DNA from 4 places in the Paenibacillus sp. JT31N17 genome. Region 4 is predicted to be linked to each of the others. Evidence: riboswitches for the same ligand, from Rfam matches in the RefSeq annotation. Region 4 holds a riboswitch; each other region holds the start of a gene.
What was found. Region 4 has a riboswitch for cyclic di-AMP ahead of AC0YOB_RS13995 (hypothetical protein). Riboswitches for the same ligand answer to the same signal wherever they lie in the genome.
Positions count from the first base shown of each region.

Region 1 (4,378 bases), on a different contig from region 4:
GTTTCTGTAGTTGATGTCTCCATTTGCCGCTTTCACGCCCGTTTCATAATGAAGCAGTCGCTGATTTCCCCTAACGGGTAACGGACTCCTCGAATTGTTCAATCTGTTGGTTGGTCCCGATGACAACCATGACATCCTTCTCAGCGAGCACATCGGTTGCAGTAGGAGCAATAATGATTCCTCTGGGCTTATTGATTGCAACAATGCTGCAGCCGAATTTAGCTCTGGGATTAAGATCCTGCAGGGATACGCCGTTAAGACATTTTGGCACCGCCAGCTCGGCAATCGTATAATCCTTTGACAATTCAATATAATCAAGCAGATTAGGCGACACCAGCTGATGCGCGACACGAATGCCCATATCCCGCTCCGGATAGACTACGCGGTCCACCCCGATTTTCTCCAGCACCCGACCATGCAGCTCGCTCATCGCCTTGGCCACGACCTTCTTCACGCCCAGGTCCTTAAGCAAAATAGTCGTCAGAATGCTCGCTTGAATATCATCGCCGATAGCGACAACACCACAGTCAAAATTGCGTACGCCAAGCGACCGCAGCACTTCCTCGTCCGTTGATTCCGCCACGACGGTATGCGTCAGATGCTGACTCATATCCTGAACGGCTTCCTCGTCCTTATCAATGCCGAGCACTTCATATCCAAGCTCCACTAATTCCCTGGCCAAACTTGAACCGAAGCGGCCAAGTCCGATAATGACGAACTGATGATTCTTCATCGTGTAATAATTTCCCCTATCCAATAATAATTTTGCCTTCCGGATGACGATATAATTCTTTCTCCGAACGCGGCCCAAGCGCATAGGCGAGTGTCAGAGGACCCAGCCTGCCGGCAAACATGGTCAAGCAGATAATAATCTTGCCGACCGTGGAGAGCTCCGGTGTAATGCCAAGCGTCAAGCCTACTGTCCCGAAGGCTGAGGTAGTCTCGAACAGGATTTTCAAGAAGGCCTGATCCTCAGTCGTGGAGAGCACCATGGTGACGACAATGACAAGGGAAAGCGATAACAAGGTAATGGTCAATGCTTTGAAAATGCGCTCACGGGCAAGACGGTAGCGAAACAGCACAATATCTTCCCTGCCCCGGATCATGGCAATAACCGCACCGATTAGAGTCGTGAAGGTTGTGGTCTTGATTCCGCCTCCTGTAGAACCCGGCGAAGCGCCGATGAACATCAGGATAATGGTCAGGAACTGTGTGGCCTGCCTGAGTGAGGCAAGGTCAAGCGTATTGGCGCCAGCTGTACGCGGAGTAACCGACTGGAAGAAGGAAGCCAATATTTTGCCGCCCCAATGAAGGGAACCGAGTGTCCTGGCATTGGTGAACTCGAATATAAAAACAACAACCGTTCCGAATACAATCAAAAAGCCGGTCATAGACAGTACTACTTTGGAATGAAGCGAAAGTTTCTTATTATTGCGATATTCTACGAGATCCGAGATAACAATAAAACCGATCCCGCCTGTTATGATCAGCAGCATCGTCACGATATTGACCAAAGGATCATTAACATACTCCGTAAGGCTTACATACGGAACCCCGAACTGGCCGAATAAATCGATGCCCGCATTATTAAAGAATGAAATCGCGTGAAAAATGCCAAAATAAACTGCCTTGCCAAGCGGCATATCAAACGACCAGCGGATGGCAAAAAGGACAGCGCCAACGAGCTCAATGGTCAACGAGTACAAAATCACTTTGCGTATGAGACGCACAATGCCTTCCATGCTGGTCTGGTTCATCGCCTCCTGCAGAATGAGCCGTTCCTTCAGGGATATGCGCTTGCGCAGAACAAGAGCAAACAAAGTGGCCATGGTCATAAAGCCGAGACCGCCAAGCTGAATCAGCATCATAATAATGATTTGGCCGGGAACCGAATAGTGGCTGCCTGTATCCACAGTCACGAGCCCCGTCACGCACGTTGCCGTTGTTGCTGTAAATACCGCGTCGATAAATGGCGTCGGTAAGCCATCCCGCGAGGCAAAGGGCATGGAGAGCAGCAAGCCTCCAAGCAAAATAATGAGCGCAAAGCCCGTTACCAATATACGGGGCGGCGACCATTTGGAAATATTGAAAAAAGATAGCATCGTAGGATTTGTCCCACCCCTCCTGGCTGTTTGCGCGCACAAAAAAAGCACTGGAAGCCCAAGTGCCAATGCGTTTGAGTCCTGTTCCACGAAGCCTGCGAGGTTAGCTGACGGATTCGGGCTTGAACAGCTGCCCTATTCACAAGCAGTTCAAAATTACGCTGCTTGTTGAAATTCACCCCGTGCTGTCCTTTAATGAAATCGCATAAGCTTAAGCGACCCGTTCAAGACAGCTGTATGGTTCCCCCGTTTTCATTTCGAAATTCGGCTTTTCATATGCAATTGATACACATTATAATTGCATTGTTCTGGAAAAAACAAACGACAATTAAGGAGGAAAGGAACCGTTTTCAGGCAAAAAAGACGACCCTCGGGCCCAAATCGGCACATCCTGTTCATTATTGTCCATTTAACTCGACCACAAAACGTATTTGCGAGCATTCGCATGGAAATTATCGAGACAACTATGATAAGGTAGATGTATGCGGTTTACTGCTTGTATATTGAGATTAGAGGTGCAAACATGAATGTTTATCAGCTGCGGCCCAACTGGAAATTCTATGCATGGTTAGGCGTCATTGGCATTGTTATTTATTTGCTCGTACAAGTTGTACCGCAAACCTCGGAGTCTTTTTTTGACTCGGGCAGCAAGAAGGTAATCGCCAAAAGCAAAGCCGAGCAGATTGCTGAGGATTTTGCCCTGCAGCAATTCAAGCAGCTGCCGGAGAGCATCCATGCGGTTCACCAATCCGATTCGATGCTTTACGGTTATCTGTCCAAGGAAAAGCAGACCGAGACCTACGACAAGAAATATGACAGCCGCTTCCCCACCGACACATTCCAGGTCACGGCGGCGATGCCTGACGGCAGCCAGATTTTTATTTATGTGCATATGCAGGAAGCCAAGGTTGTCGGCTGGAACCAATACAAGGAGATCCATACCACTATCCCGCAAGCGACCCAGATAAGCGACGCTGCTATGAAATATGCCGTCTCCCAAGGATTTAAAGCGAATGAACTAAGCATGACCAAGGCAGACCCGGAAACAGGCAGGATCTCGTACAAGGTTAACGGCTATACGATCGGAGAATCGCAGCTGATGCTTGCGATGAGAACAGAGAAAACAAGCGATGGAACGCTCATCATTGCCGAATACAAGCCCGGCTTCACGGTTCCGGCCAGTTATTCGAGCTATGTCCAGGCCCAGCAGAAGCTTGCTTCTTTCCTGTCCCTCCTCGGCAGCATTCTGCTTTCCTTTGTCCTGTTCGTCATTGCAATCGTCTATGCCGCGCTTTACCGCAAGCATTCCTCGTTTACACGCGGTATTGTACTGACTCTGCTGTTCCTCGTCATGTATTTGGCGAATGACTTCAATCTCATGGACGGTCTGCTGGCGAGTGCCGGCGAGGACCCTAATGCGATGGCCTACGCGGCCATTAATGTCGGCATTACCTGTGTCGTCACGATTGTGATGGGCATTGCCGTTTATTTCTCCCTTGTCGGCGGCGACGCCCTGTGGAACTCAATGGGCAAACGGATGTGGCCGCGAATGGGAGAGGAGGGTTATGGCGATCATGTATGGCGCAGCATGTGGCTCGGTTATCTGATTGCTTTCCTGCTGCTGGGACTGCAGACCGTCATCTTCATCGTGCTGGTGAATGTTACCGGCGCATGGTCAACCTCGGATGTCACGCAGTCTCCATACAACCTGGGCATTTTGTGGATCTTCCCCATGCTGGCCTGGTGCGCCGCCATTTCGGAGGAGGCTTTGTACCGTTTTTTCGGAATCGGCCTTTTCAAAAAATGGTTCAACAATACGTTCGTCGCTTCGCTTATTCCCACTATTATATGGGCGCTTGGCCATGTTACATATCCCATTTTCCCTTCCACCACACGGCTGCTTGAATTGACCGTTATCGGGCTTATCTTCAGCTTCATGTTTCTGCGGTACGGTTTTCTCACGGTCGTATTCGCCCATGCCGTATTCGACAGCATCATGATGGCTATTTCCCTGATCTTCACGGGAACGCCGGGCAATATCATCATGGGCATCGTCTACATCCTGCTGCCTATTCCCATCGCATGGGGACTGCGCTACCTGCATGACAAGAAAAAAAGGACGAGACCGCTTATTGCGGCTCCTCCCTCAACGCTTCAATGATTTGTGCGGCGAGCTTTTCGCCGATGGACAGAGGCCGGAAATCTTCAATTCCGGCTTCTTTTATTTTTTTGATCGAGCCAAAATGCTTGAGCAGCAGCTTGCGCCGTTTCTCCCC
Region 1 is NZ_JBWDNP010000014.1:124,435-128,812, forward strand. Features, by position in the region: gene AC0YOB_RS30235 (cation:proton antiporter) at 1-23, opposite strand, end outside; gene AC0YOB_RS30240 (potassium channel family protein) at 71-733, opposite strand; gene AC0YOB_RS30245 (TrkH family potassium uptake protein) at 750-2,102, opposite strand; cyclic di-AMP (ydaO/yuaA leader) riboswitch at 2,180-2,382, opposite strand; gene AC0YOB_RS30250 (CPBP family intramembrane glutamic endopeptidase) at 2,626-4,263, shown strand; gene uvrC (excinuclease ABC subunit UvrC) at 4,232-4,378, opposite strand, start outside.
Region 1: linked by a shared signal. The riboswitch ahead of AC0YOB_RS30245 (TrkH family potassium uptake protein) and the one ahead of AC0YOB_RS13995 (hypothetical protein) in region 4 are both predicted to bind cyclic di-AMP.

Region 2 (4,378 bases), on a different contig from region 4:
CACATTAAAAAGAAATTATGTCGAATAATTGAACATCGGAGGGGAAAAAGATGAATCCTAGACATCATTCGCTAGCCGAGGAGAAAGTATTTAAAGATCCGGTTCATAAATATATTTATGTGCAGGATGAGACGATATGGAATCTCATTAATACGAGGGAATTTCAGCGTCTGCGGCGAATTCGTCAGCTCGGTACATCTTATTTGACCTTTCACGGGGCGGAGCACAGCCGCTTCTCGCACTCACTGGGCGTTTATGAAATAACCAGAAAAATCATTTCTCAATTTGAACGGGGGGGTTATACGGATTGGCCCAGGGAAGAGAGGCTTGTGACGTTATGCGCCGCCTTGCTGCACGATGTGGGTCATGGTCCCTTCTCGCATTCAATTGAGCAGGTGTTTGATACTGATCATGAGGAATGGACATGCCGTATTTTACTGGAAAATACTGAAATTAACCAGGTCCTCCGCGACTGCGACCCCTCCCTGCCGGAAAGGGTGGCGGCTGTAATCTGCAAAACGTATAATCAGCCGATTGTGGTCAGCCTCATATCCAGCCAGATGGACGCGGACCGTATGGATTACCTGCTGCGCGATGCATACTATACAGGCGTCAATTACGGAACCTTCGATCTGGAACGCATTCTTCGCGTTCTAAGGCCGTATCAGGGACGAATTGTTGTAAAAGAGAGCGGAATGCATGCCGTTGAGGATTATCTGATGTCCCGCTACCAAATGTATTGGCAGGTTTATTTTCACCCGGTCACCCGGAGCTCCGAAATTATACTTCGACAAATATTTCGCAGAGCACGCGAGCTTTATGGGGGCGGGTATGCTTTCTCATGGATGATCGAACCGCTCCGGCATCTGATGGAAGGTACGCTTGATGTGGAGAACTATCTCCTGCTGGACGAAGCCATGGCTCAAACAGCCTTTACGCAGTGGTTGAAGGAGGAGGATTCTCTGCTGGCAGAATTATGCACCCGATTCCTGAACCGAAAACTATATAAATACATAACCATGGACAATGCCGATGAAAAGCTTTGGCAGGAAATTCGTGAACAATTTCAATCGATCGGTCTCAATCCGGACTATCATCTGGAAATCGACTTTCCCTACGATATGCCGTATGATGTATACCGTCTGGGTCATGATTTCATGGACAAGGATGAACGTCCGCCGATTCTGCTTCTGGGGCAGGATGACCGCTTGTCTGAAATCTCCAGAAAGTCGGATATCATCCGCTCGATTACCGGAATTCATCAGGGCAAATATCATCTGTATTACCCCGAGGAGCCTTTACTTGAATCGGCCCATCTGTTGTCGCCTCATATCCGCGAACGATTCGGGCTCTTATTATAGAAGGGAGATCAACTTGCTTATGTTAATCGACACACATACCCATCTGGATTCGAAACAATTCGACGAGGACCGCGCGGAAGTGATCGAACGGGCCCGTGCTGCCGGGATCTCGAGAATTATAAATATCGGCTTTGACCGGGAGACCATTCCCACGACAATGGCTCTGGCGGAGCAATATGATTTTATCTATGCGATTGTGGGCTGGCACCCTGTTGAAAGCATTCATATGCTGCCCGGAGACCTGGACTGGATTGCATCGCTTTGCGATCATCCCAAAGTTGTGGGGATCGGCGAAATAGGCTTGGATTATCACTGGGATACGTCTCCGAAGGACGTTCAGCAGCGTGTTTTCCGGGAGCAGATCCAGCTTGCGCGGCAGAAGAAGATGCCTATTTCAATTCATAACCGGGAGGCACATGAGGACGTGCTTCATATACTGAAAGAGGAGAATGCCAAAGATGTGGGCGGGGTCATGCACTGCTTCTCAGGCAGCTGGGAGACGGCGAAACAATGCCTCGACATGAATTTCTATATTTCGTTCGGCGGACCGCTCACATTCAAGAACGCGCGTGTTCCCAAAGAGGTGCTGGCACAGGTGCCGCTTGACCGTATTTTGATCGAGACCGATGCTCCTTATTTAGCTCCCCACCCCTACCGGGGGAAACGAAACGAGTCCGCTTTTGTCCGTCTTGTAGCAGAAACGGTTGCCGAAATTAGAGGGAAATCTGTAGAAGAAATCTCAAAAATTACGACAGAGAATGCTCAGAATTGTTTTGCTTTTAAAGAAAAAGGGCTATAAGAGGTAGCAATCAAGACATTTCGAGTGAAAAAACTAATTTTGAGTCAGTAAATTGGCAGTTTTTCACGTGATTTTCCTTAAAATTCGTTAAAATCGCGATTAATCTCTTCTTTACAATGAGCAGCAAAAGGCGGTATCATTCATCTCAGAGCTTCAAAACTTGCATTCCTTTTCCAAAATATCGCTTAATCTCCGAAGTCGGAGAGCGGGGGAACCAAACATTGATACACTTCGTATCGGACGAAGGGCAGTAAATGTTGAATTCTTCTTGGGGTGAATTTTATGGAAGCATGTGGTAGACATGCCAGCCATGAATAGGGCGACTCTCTCGCCCGAATCCGACAGCTAACCTCGCCAGCGTAATAGTGTTATAAGAGAGATCAACCTCGTGCATTTAATCCATGTCCCGTCGTCATCTGGGAAGCCACGAAACAGATCCTCTGTCGTCGTCGGCTTCTTTTATTTTGAATATTGCGTAAAAAGACGACATAGGGTTTACCATGGAGGTCGAGGTTGGAATGAGGAGTGGCGTGCAATCACGCCAACAAAAACAATAGAACCGTCAAAGGCAATCATGTAACTAGGCGGCGGGGCTATGAAGGAGGACCGAAGAAGTGGGCGCACTCCAGCTTAAGGATACCCATGGTAAACGATCATCCAGCATGTCTTTCGCATTGCGATGGAAGCATGAGAACGTGCGTTTAATATTACTGAGCGCTCTGATCTCAATCGCTATGACTTTCATGTTTCTGGTGTTGTTGTACGGAACGGCTGACAAGCACGTCTCCGTAGTAGTGAACGGACAAGAAACCATTGTTTCGACAAAACAATGGGTCCTTCAACGCCTACTGGATGAACAAGCCATCACGATAGGGCAGTATGACAAGGTGTCCTTACCTCTTAACGGGGGAATAAAGGACGGCGACCGCATCGTCATTGACCAAGCGGTACCGGTCCATGTGAAGGCAGACGGCAAGGTAAGAACGTTGTACACGACAGAAAGAACGGTTAAGGCAGTGATCGATCAAGCGGACATACTGATACGCAATCAAGATAAGGTTTGGCCTGCCATGGAGGACAGAGTAAAGTCCAACATGAGTGTCACGGTCACACGGATCGAGAAGAAAATTTCGGAGAAGGCTTATACGGTTCCCTTTTCGGTCGTGAAGAAGGAAGACCCCAAGCTTGAGCAGGGCAAACAGAAGCTTGTTCAGAACGGCAATGAAGGCAAAGTAGTCAAACAGTTTGAGAACGTATATGCGGACGGGGTGCTTGTGTCCCAGACTATGGTTACCAAGCTGACGAAAGCGGAGTCGGTCGATAAAGTGGTGGCGGTGGGTACCAAGAAGCCGGAAACGAATGTAGTTACGCTCTCAGCGAAGGCGGGCTCTTCTACAGTAACGACCAAGCGGGGCGACAAGCTGAAGCCTAAACAGATATTGAAGAATGTAACGCTGACTGCATATGCTGCGGGCGTTTCATCAACGGGCAAGTCAAAAAGTCATCCGCAATATGGGATAACGGCATCAGGTGCGACGGTTCAAGAGGGCAGAACTATCGCGGTTGACCCGAAGGTTATTCCTATCGGCTGGTGGGTCTACATTGAGGGTATCGGTTTCCGCAGAGCGGAAGATACGGGCAGTGCCATCAAAGGCAAAAAAATCGATGTTTATTTTGAAAGTGAGTCTTATGCTGAGAAGTTTGGTCTCAAACGAGGATACACGGTTTATGTGCTCGGGCCGAATAAGCCGGAGGCAATTTAACCTTGGGACTTAACTCCTTTAATAAGGGTTTACCTCATTCATATCGTATTTTAAACATAAATATGCCATTATAAGGAGAGGCGATTGCCTCTTCTTTTGTATGTTTGTCTGAAGGGAATGGATGGACGGCATGATTAAGGAAATAATCGTAGTTGAGGGCAAAGACGATACCGTGGCCATCAAGCGGGCAGTTGAAGCGGAAACGATCGAGACAGGCGGTTCAGCCATCGGCGCGGATGTTTTGCGCAGGGTGGAGCTCGCACAGCAGCGCCGCGGAGTTATTATATTTACAGATCCGGATCATGCAGGGGAGCGCATCCGTAAAATTGTTGCGCAGCGCGTGCCCGGCTGCAAGCATGCTTTTCTACCCCAGGAGGACGCAAGCTACAAGGGGGATATCGGCGTCGAGAACGCCTCGCCCGAAGCGATTCGAAGAGCCCTCGCCAATGTGCGTA
Region 2 is NZ_JBWDNP010000025.1:9,643-14,020, forward strand. Features, by position in the region: gene AC0YOB_RS36470 (HD domain-containing protein) at 51-1,361, shown strand; gene AC0YOB_RS36475 (TatD family hydrolase) at 1,381-2,160, shown strand; cyclic di-AMP (ydaO/yuaA leader) riboswitch at 2,333-2,535, shown strand; gene AC0YOB_RS36480 (3D domain-containing protein) at 2,775-3,923, shown strand; gene rnmV (ribonuclease M5) at 4,054-4,378, shown strand, end outside.
Region 2: linked by a shared signal. The riboswitch ahead of AC0YOB_RS36480 (3D domain-containing protein) and the one ahead of AC0YOB_RS13995 (hypothetical protein) in region 4 are both predicted to bind cyclic di-AMP.

Region 3 (4,378 bases), on a different contig from region 4:
AGCTGTACGATCAGCCGCTCCGCTTATGAACGGATGCAGGCCTATATCCAAGCCATCGAAGCCAACAAGGAAAACTACAAATACAATCTGATCGGCCTGTTCGGCGTTATGCTGAATATGGAGTTCCAGCGCGAGAATGCTTACTTCTGCACCCAGTTTGTCGCCAAGGTGTTCGAGCATAGCGGACTTCCGATTGCCGACAAGCCGGCCTCGCTGGTCACTCCCGGCGATCTGGAAAATTCGGCAGCTCTGCAGCTGGAATTTCAGGGCGAGCTGGAGCGCTATATCCAGCGCCAATCTACTGCTAAGCAAGAGATGAAGACCGCCTGATGCTTGAGCTTTATTCTATTAACTGCATCGATATTCCAAAACAAATGCGCTTGGCAGGTTAGCCTACCGATTCAGATGATAGGGGACTGTCGTGATAACTACGTCCTTCTGGGCGAACAAATAAGCATGCAGCATCAAGCCTGTCTGGTTGTGAAGAATATACTGCCACCAGTGCCTGGTTATGAACTGGGGAATGAGAATGGTAATATGATCGGTTTCCGCGCTTTTCCACTCGACCGTATCAATGAATTTCATGAGCGGCCTGATCACGCTGCGATAGCTGGACCGGAGCACGATAAGACGGACGCCGGGATTCCATTCCTCCCATTTTTTCTCCATCCGTTCAATATCTTCATCATCAAATCCCACATAAACGGCGACCACATTCTCCGTCAGCGACTTGGCATAGCTCAGCGACTGCATGACAACGCGCGTTATGCCCGCTACCGGAACCACGATGGTGCTTCCTTTAATAACCGGTTTGTCCGCTTCCATGTTGATCCGCAATTGATCCGCCGTATTGCGGTAATGCTTGTTGATGCTCAGGAAGATCCAGATCACAACAGGCAGGAATAGAAAGACCATCCAGACATGCCCGAACTTGGTGAAGATAAAAATCAGCGTAATGACCAGAGTGGTGAGCATGCCAATTGTATTGATGACTAATTTTATGATCCAGTTGGCTGGCTTCAGCTTAATCCACCTCACCATCATCCCCAGCTGGGATAACGTAAAGGGAATAAAGACGCCTACCGCATACAGGGGAATCAGGCTCTCGGTATCGCCATGGAAAAGCACTACGAGCAAAGCTGACAAGATGCCCAAAATAATAATGCCATTGGAAAAGCCGAGACGGTCGCCGCGCACCATAAACACATTCGGCATATATTTATCTTTGGCCAGCATGAACGCCAGAAGAGGAAAGGCCGAGTAGGCTGTATTGGCTGCCAGAAACAGAATCAGGGCAGTGACACCCTGGATGATATAATAAATCACGCCTCTGCCAAAGGTGGAATCGGCGATCTGGGAGACCACGGTTTCCTTCGGATTCGGCGTAATGCCGTACCAGTAGGCGAGAAGGCTGATTCCCACAAACATGGCGCCCAGAATGGCGCCCATCATGATCAGTGTGGCGGCGGCATTGCGATTGGCCGGCTGCTTGAAGTTCGGTATGGCATTGGATACCGCCTCCACGCCGGTGAGCGCGGAACAGCCGGAGCTGAAGGCCTTCAGAAGCAGGAAGAGACTGATATTCGATACAGCGGCGCCGATTTCCGGAGGATGCGCATCAACGCCTCCGAGCGCGTACTTGATAATTCCCGAAATAATGAGGGCGAAAATCGCGAAGACAAACAAATAAACGGGCATGGCAAGCACGGATGCGGATTCCGTAATTCCGCGCAGGCTGATAATAGTCAAAAACAAAATCATGATGAGCGCAATCAGTACGCGATGATCATGCAGAGACGGAAAAGCCGATGTAATGGCATCAGTCCCGGCGGATGTGCTGACGGCGACAGTAAGAATGTAATCGACAAGCAGCGAGCCTCCGGCCAGCAGTCCGGTGCGGACGCCCAGATTGTCCTTGGCTACTACATAAGCCCCGCCTCCGGCGGGATAAGCGAAGATCGTTTGCCTGTATGACAAAATCAGAATCAGGAGAAGACCCAGCACAGCAAGCGAGATGGGGATGGAATACCATACCGCCGCGAAGCCCGCAGCCATCAGAACGATCAGAATTTGCTCCGTCCCGTAAGCGACTGAAGAGAGCGCATCCGAGGACAATACCGCAAGCGCTTTAAGTTTGCTCAGCTTTTCCCCTTCAATTTCCGCGCTTTTCATTGGACGTCCGATTAATAACCGTTTGAATCTGCCTACCACTGTGACTTCCCCTTTTAGCTGCATTTTGTTGTGAAGCAAATGATCCTATCACTAATTTCAAGCATAAAAAAAGCCGCAGAAAGTTAGGAGCTTTCCGCGGCTTTATCCACAAGAGAACATGGTTAAAACGCGATAATTCCTCTTCCGTACGCTTACGAGGTTAGCTGCCGGATTCGGGCGCGAGAGTCGCCCTACACCTTGGCTTGCGCCAGGTGATTCACCCCTGAGACCAGATCAACTGCATCTGCCTCCATGGTTCCCCCGTTTCTGTTTCAGAACTCAGCGATTAAGGATTTCTATGAAATTGAAACTCTTTTCCACGACTTGCCGCTTCACTTACTGAATATTACTCCTTCACTTATTTCTTGTACAGCAACGGAAACTGGAAAATATTTAAGCTCATTACCCTATATAGCGATATAAACGCTTACATAGATCCTATCCTCTTCCTATCAACCTTTTTCGCAGGATATCTTCATTTATGACCTATTATGTTTCCTGCCCGTTATTTTTGTCTGGCCATAAGCGATCTCAACAGCACAGCCGCGGATTTGAGCCTTGGCTTTTTTCTGTACTTCCGCACATCATCATAAGTCGCCAGGGCAACCTTGGCATCCCGCAGCGCATAAGCGAAATCATCACCCTGCATCAGCTTGTATTCCCATACCCGCTTCTCCCAGGATGGAACAAGGGCGCTCATATGCTCGTCCCCGGCTGCCGGATGAATATAAGTCTCGCAGATTCCCTCGGGAAGATCGTAGAGCTTTGACAGCATCATCTGCTTGAAGCTCTCATAGGTTTCTCCTTCTTCCACGCCATACGTATGGCTCAGCAGATAATCCGGTATCGGCACGCCGAGCGTATCCGCAAGATGGACCACCTTGCGCAGCGCCTGCTCCGCTCCCGGAATAGAGGCCAGAAACTTGTCCCGGGGATCGATCCAGCGGAACAGACGGAATGGCAGACCGCGCCGGGAGCACTGCCACAGCACCTGCGGCAGATAGCTTCTGCCTGTCGCCAGGCCATAGAGACTTCCCATATGATTATCCGCATGGGAGACCGTCAGACCCGCCTGCTTCACCGCCTGGAATTGTGCCTGCATTTCCCGTACAACCGCCTTCGGATCGGACTGCCGCTCGAAGGCTTCGATGGTGGCGTGCATGCGCCCGTCCGGGCCCTCCAGCGACGGATCGCCGGTCAGGCTTTTCCAGGGCAAAGCGGCAATCTCGCTTGTTAGCGTCAGATGCAGCCCGATGTTCGCTGCCTTCTGCTTACGGCACCACGCTGCCGCCTGCTCAAAGGCCGAGGCAGGCGGCATAATCGTTGCCGATGATACCTTCCGCTCCTCCAGCAAATGCATAATAGCTTGATTGGCGGCCTCGCTCTGCCCAAAATCATCAGCATTCAAAATTAAATATTTCTCCATCTGCCGCACCTCCAACACTTTTTTAATCCTGACTTTCCGGAAATGGCTTCAGAAAAAACGAGAGAATCAAGGAAACGCTCAGTAAACAAAAGGGGACAACGCAGACCAGGACGCGAAAGGTCAAATCAGGATTCGGTCCGGGTTCGTCGCCGCTTACATAGCCAAAGAGCATGCCGATGGTCCAGAACGCCAAGGCCGAGATCAGACCGCTGGAGCGGGTGATGAATCCGCTGACGGCCGTATACACGCCTTCCCTGCGCTGGCCGGTTCTGGCTGTATCCAGATCGATGATACGGCTGTTCAGCACAGGCGGAGTAACCAGAAACCCTGCCAGTCCGAAGCCGACTATAATCCCGAATACAATTCCGCTGGCAAGTCCCTGCCCGAACCACAGCGGTATGACGGACAAGGCATATACAGCGAGAGAAACCCGCCAGCCGTTATGGGAACCAAGCTTGTTAACGATCCGGTACCAGACGACCACAAGTGGAATAACCGATACAAATATCGATGCCAACAGCAGGGAAACCTGGGATTCAGGAATGCGGAGCGTATATTTGGCGTAAAAAGGGATCATCGAGCTGAGCAGCCCGTTCACCGTCTGGGCGAACGAATTGGCAATGTTGAATATCCAGAACTCCTTGTTCTTCAACGTCTCGCGGAAGGATTCGATCAAACCAAGCCTGGGCTCGGAAACATCCGTATTCCCTTCCTGCACGCTCATCACGCACAAAAGCATGA
Region 3 is NZ_JBWDNP010000022.1:36,830-41,207, reverse strand. Features, by position in the region: gene AC0YOB_RS35255 (hypothetical protein) at 1-330, shown strand, start outside; gene AC0YOB_RS35250 (APC family permease) at 394-2,211, opposite strand; cyclic di-AMP (ydaO/yuaA leader) riboswitch at 2,346-2,506, opposite strand; gene AC0YOB_RS35245 (polysaccharide deacetylase family protein) at 2,717-3,637, opposite strand; gene AC0YOB_RS35240 (MFS transporter) at 3,660-4,378, opposite strand, start outside.
Region 3: linked by a shared signal. The riboswitch ahead of AC0YOB_RS35250 (APC family permease) and the one ahead of AC0YOB_RS13995 (hypothetical protein) in region 4 are both predicted to bind cyclic di-AMP.

Region 4 (4,378 bases):
ACCTTGTAGCCGCCCAGGTTGTTCCAGCTGTTAAGGTTTCCTTCCGTTTCCAGCCAGCTTTGGGCAAGACGCACCGAGGGCAATAGCGGCGATTCTTCCCGCCTGACCTGGAGAACGACAGGAGCCAGGAGTGCGAAGAAATCCGCTTTTGTATATCTCATCGTGAAATTTTCTCCTTGTGATAAGCTTGTCACGCTTGTCATACTGTTTCGTATTCAAACACACCTACTTTAATCGCGGCATGTGTGGACATCATGTACTCTTCATTTTCCGGACTGTACAAGTCTGTCAGAGTAAACTTGCGAGTTTCATTCTACCCGTCCGCCATACTCAAGTCTGTACTCAAAAAAATGAGTATTTATTTCATCCGGAATATGTGCTGATCGGCTGATGGCTGCAGCAGGATCTATGGAATTCTAATGGGAATTTTCGGAAAATCATGCTACCATGAAGGAAAACCCGCCGCTTAGGGTGGATTGACGGGTAGGAAAATAAAATATGATCTATTCGGCCATTATTGATCTTTTACTCGCAGCCATGATTTATTTCTACGGCCGCAAACACGAAGCGACCAAATGGGCGGTATTATTTCTATTTTTCGCTGGGCTTGGCAGTTTTTCGGATGTCGCTCAGGCACCTGTATGGCACAGTCTCTTCTTCTTCATCCTCCAGGCCTGCACCCCTTACGGCTTCATCATGTTCTCGATCGTTTATTCCGAAACCGCGATTCCCCGCGTCAAAAACATACTCACCTACGCGCTTGCGCTACCGATTATCATGACGCTGCTTATTACGCCGATGAGACCCGATATCCGGATGGATTTTCTCCTCCTGCTCTTCTGGGCGGTTCCCTATTATCTGGCCGGATGTTTTCTCATTATCTACGCCTATCTGAAAGAAAAGAACCCGCTTAAAAGAAGAAACCGTCTCATAACCGTCTGTTTTGTTGTTCCTCCCGTCATTATGATTGTTGTGGTCAATCACTTCGAAAGAGCTGTGAATACGTTTGGCAGCTACCGGTATATCAGTTATTTCGTCGTCATCGCTTTTGCCGTATTTATTGTGTCTGCGATCCGGTTCGGCGTGCTTGGCGTAAGAATCAAATTTGAAAAGCAGCTTCACGATCAGACGATAAAGGGAATTGCATCGGGGGCGGCCATGCTTAACCATGCCATGAAAAATCACATCACAAACATTGATATGCTGACAGGCCGTTTGAAAGAGCATGTACAGAACCGGCTGCATGAACAGGCGGACGAGGATATTGCGGTTATTCAAGCGGAGACGAGACAGATGATGCATATGGTGAAACGCATCAAGAAACATATAGAAGATATCGAAATTGTCGAAGGACCTGCAAGCTTGTCCGACATTGTCGCCCAGGCGCTGCTATCCAACCGTTATTTGCTTGAGCATAAAAGGATTTCCGTACTGACGGACTATTCTTTGCCCTGCAATTTGATTTGCGACAAGCTCCACCTTCAGGAGGTATTCGCCAATCTGATCCGCAATGCTGTTGAAGCGGTGGAAATGGACAATGGCATGCTGGCAATAAGAATACATGAGAGCAAGAAAGACTTCCTGGTTGATTTCTCCAACAATGGCAGGGGAATTGACAAGGAGACCCGCGCGCAGCTTTTCGAGCCGTTTTTCTCCACCAAGCACCATGAGGATAATTTTGGGCTGGGTCTGACTTATTGCTACCTGATCATGCAAAAGCACGGCGGAAGCATTGATGTGTCAAGTCAGCAGGCAGGAGCTACTTTTTCCATTCATTTGCCGAAGACACGCCGGGCATAAATAAATGAAAATGAAGAATAACGATTTGATTCAATGTCATTTGGCGCGGTTAATATTGTTACATGACCCCCCATTGATATAGTTTCATTTGGTCCGCGAAAGCTGCGGGCCACTTTTTTTGTTCACTTACTGACACAATCGGCCATTCCAGTGCGCGCTCACCCGGCTCATCTTGTTGGGGAAACTGAATCCTGACGCAGATAGAAGAGCGATTATGAACAGTTTCATCGATTGATTCCGTTTCCATGTACGAAATAGGGTCAAAAACCCGCAAATACCCGCCAAAATTGAATTTTACTTTAAAGGGTGGAAGGCGTATTATTTCTCTCAACAACTTCATACTCGTATGAAAACGCTGAATTCCCGCTAGGGAAACGGGGGAACCAATTAGAAACCATTCTATGGTTTCACGGGGTTAATCCTACTATTTGCTTGGCAAATACAGGGACGGGCACTCTCAAGCCCGAATCCGGCAGCTAACCTCGTAAGCGCATTGAGAGAGAACCGCACTCAAATCCGCCCGCAGCCCATATGTGCTGCCAAGCAGCCTGGGAGTAGAGATTCTCTGCTTTTCGGGCTTTTTTTTGCCTAAATTTGTTAAAGAACAAGGAGAGCGGTCAATATGATCGTATTATCAGATTCCCTGCCCCGTCTGAATGTCCGGCTTCAGCAAAAAATTTGTTTTATGGAGATGTTTCTGTATGACAGCATAACTGTCGCGAAGGCCGTACCGCCGGGAGCTGAGGCTCGCGGAACCGGTATTATTTTGCTCAATTTGACCAGCAGTGGCATATCCGGCTGGAGCGGATGCCCCGTTCCGGATGCACAGCAGCGATTCGATATTCTTCAATGGTCATCCGAATTTTTGCAAATGAAGGGTTTGTCTGTTGGCGAATGCCTTTACCATGTCCAGACGAAATGCGGCTCATGGAGCAAGGAGAGAAGAGAGCTTGCCGAATCTGCACTGCTTGCGCTTGAATTTAAGCTTGATCATCCCATTCATCTGAACACGGGCAAAAACAAGAAATGGGACCGTGCCGAGCTGTTTGATCGATCGCAATCATACTGTTATTATGCTTTGGACTAATCAGAGAAGGGAATGAGAACGGATGCTGGAACAGCTCTATCACGAAATTGAAAAAGCTTATATGGAATGCGAAGCGGAAATTTCGGAGATTCGTCCGGAGGAGATAGAAGTCAGAATCATCCGGAAATATCTTGTCATCCTGGCCAAATACGGCCCTGCTGCGGAAGATTCGGTTCCAGTTCTGGAGGGAGCGGGAATTTCCTTTCACCCTTTGAATGATCCGGAGCTCGAACAGTTCCATTCCCGGCTGAAATTGAAATTGGCGGAGCTGACGGAATGCCCCGTTCTCTCCATTCAATCGGATATAAGCGCCCACAAAGGGGAGAAAATGGAGCTGATTCTGTTTGGCTGCGATATTGAGAGCCTGTATATTCAGGATTGATTCTTTGGAAAACCACCTTGCGTCACCAAAAAAAACTTGCCGCATCATATCCAGCGAACGCCTATGGCACAAGCTGCATACAATGTATGACTTTTTACAGGCAAGAGAGGGTGATTCCAGGTGGAATTTCAGCTTGTCCCGCTGCATTGGGTTTACCTCGCCTTTATCGTCTTCATAATGGCTCTGCTCATCAAAAGGCGGGATACGACCTTAATTTGTGTGGTTGGTATTTTGGCGCTTGGTCTGCTGGCAACAGAAAGCCTCAGCGGATCAGTCAGCGGTATTTTCAACAGCTTTATCTATGCAACAAAAGAGCTGATCGGCACGATTTTTATTATTTCCATCATCGTCGCCATGAGCCGAATCTTGATTAAAACCGGCGTCAATGAGGTAATGGTAGCTCCACTTACGCGGTTCTTAAGGACGCCCGCTCTCGCCTATTGGGGCATCGGTTTGATTATGATGATTACGTCCTGGTTTTTCTGGCCTTCTCCCGGCGTTGCGCTTATCGGCGCTGTTCTGCTGCCGGTTGCCGTAAGAGTGGGGCTGCCGGCGCTCGGCGCGGCCATGGCCATGAACCTGTTCGGGCACGGGATTGCGCTTTCCGGAGATTATATTATTCAAGGCGCTCCGAAGCTGACTGCAGATGCAGCCGGGCTGCCGGTCTCGGAAGTAATGGAGGCGAGCATTCCCCTTGTAATCGTCATGGGTCTCGTCACAACGGTAACGGCATTCTGGATGATGCGGCGGGATATGAAGAAGGGAACGTGGAGAGACGGCCTTGTATCAGGGACAATCAGCGGGCACACGGCGAACCAGAGCGAAGGGCGCATCACCCTGCCTCACAAACAAAAGCAGCTGCTTGCCGTGCTGATTCCCGTGCTTTTCGCTATCGACGTGGCAGCCATGTTCATTCTGAATCTGCAGGGCGGGGACGCCACGGCGCTTGTAGGCGGCACTGCCGTGTTGATCCTGATCGGGGTCACGATGCTTGCTCACCGGAACCGGGGTCTGGAGGAAACCACAGCTTATTTGATCGAAGGTTTCCAATTCGGCTTCAAGGTGTTCGGTCCAGTCATTCCGATCGCGGCATTCTTCTATCTGGGAGA
Region 4 is NZ_JBWDNP010000003.1:471,829-476,206, reverse strand. Features, by position in the region: gene AC0YOB_RS14005 (hypothetical protein) at 1-161, opposite strand, end outside; gene AC0YOB_RS14000 (sensor histidine kinase) at 499-1,800, shown strand; cyclic di-AMP (ydaO/yuaA leader) riboswitch at 2,144-2,307, shown strand; gene AC0YOB_RS13995 (hypothetical protein) at 2,423-2,887, shown strand; gene AC0YOB_RS13990 (hypothetical protein) at 2,910-3,269, shown strand; gene AC0YOB_RS13985 (hypothetical protein) at 3,447-4,378, shown strand, end outside.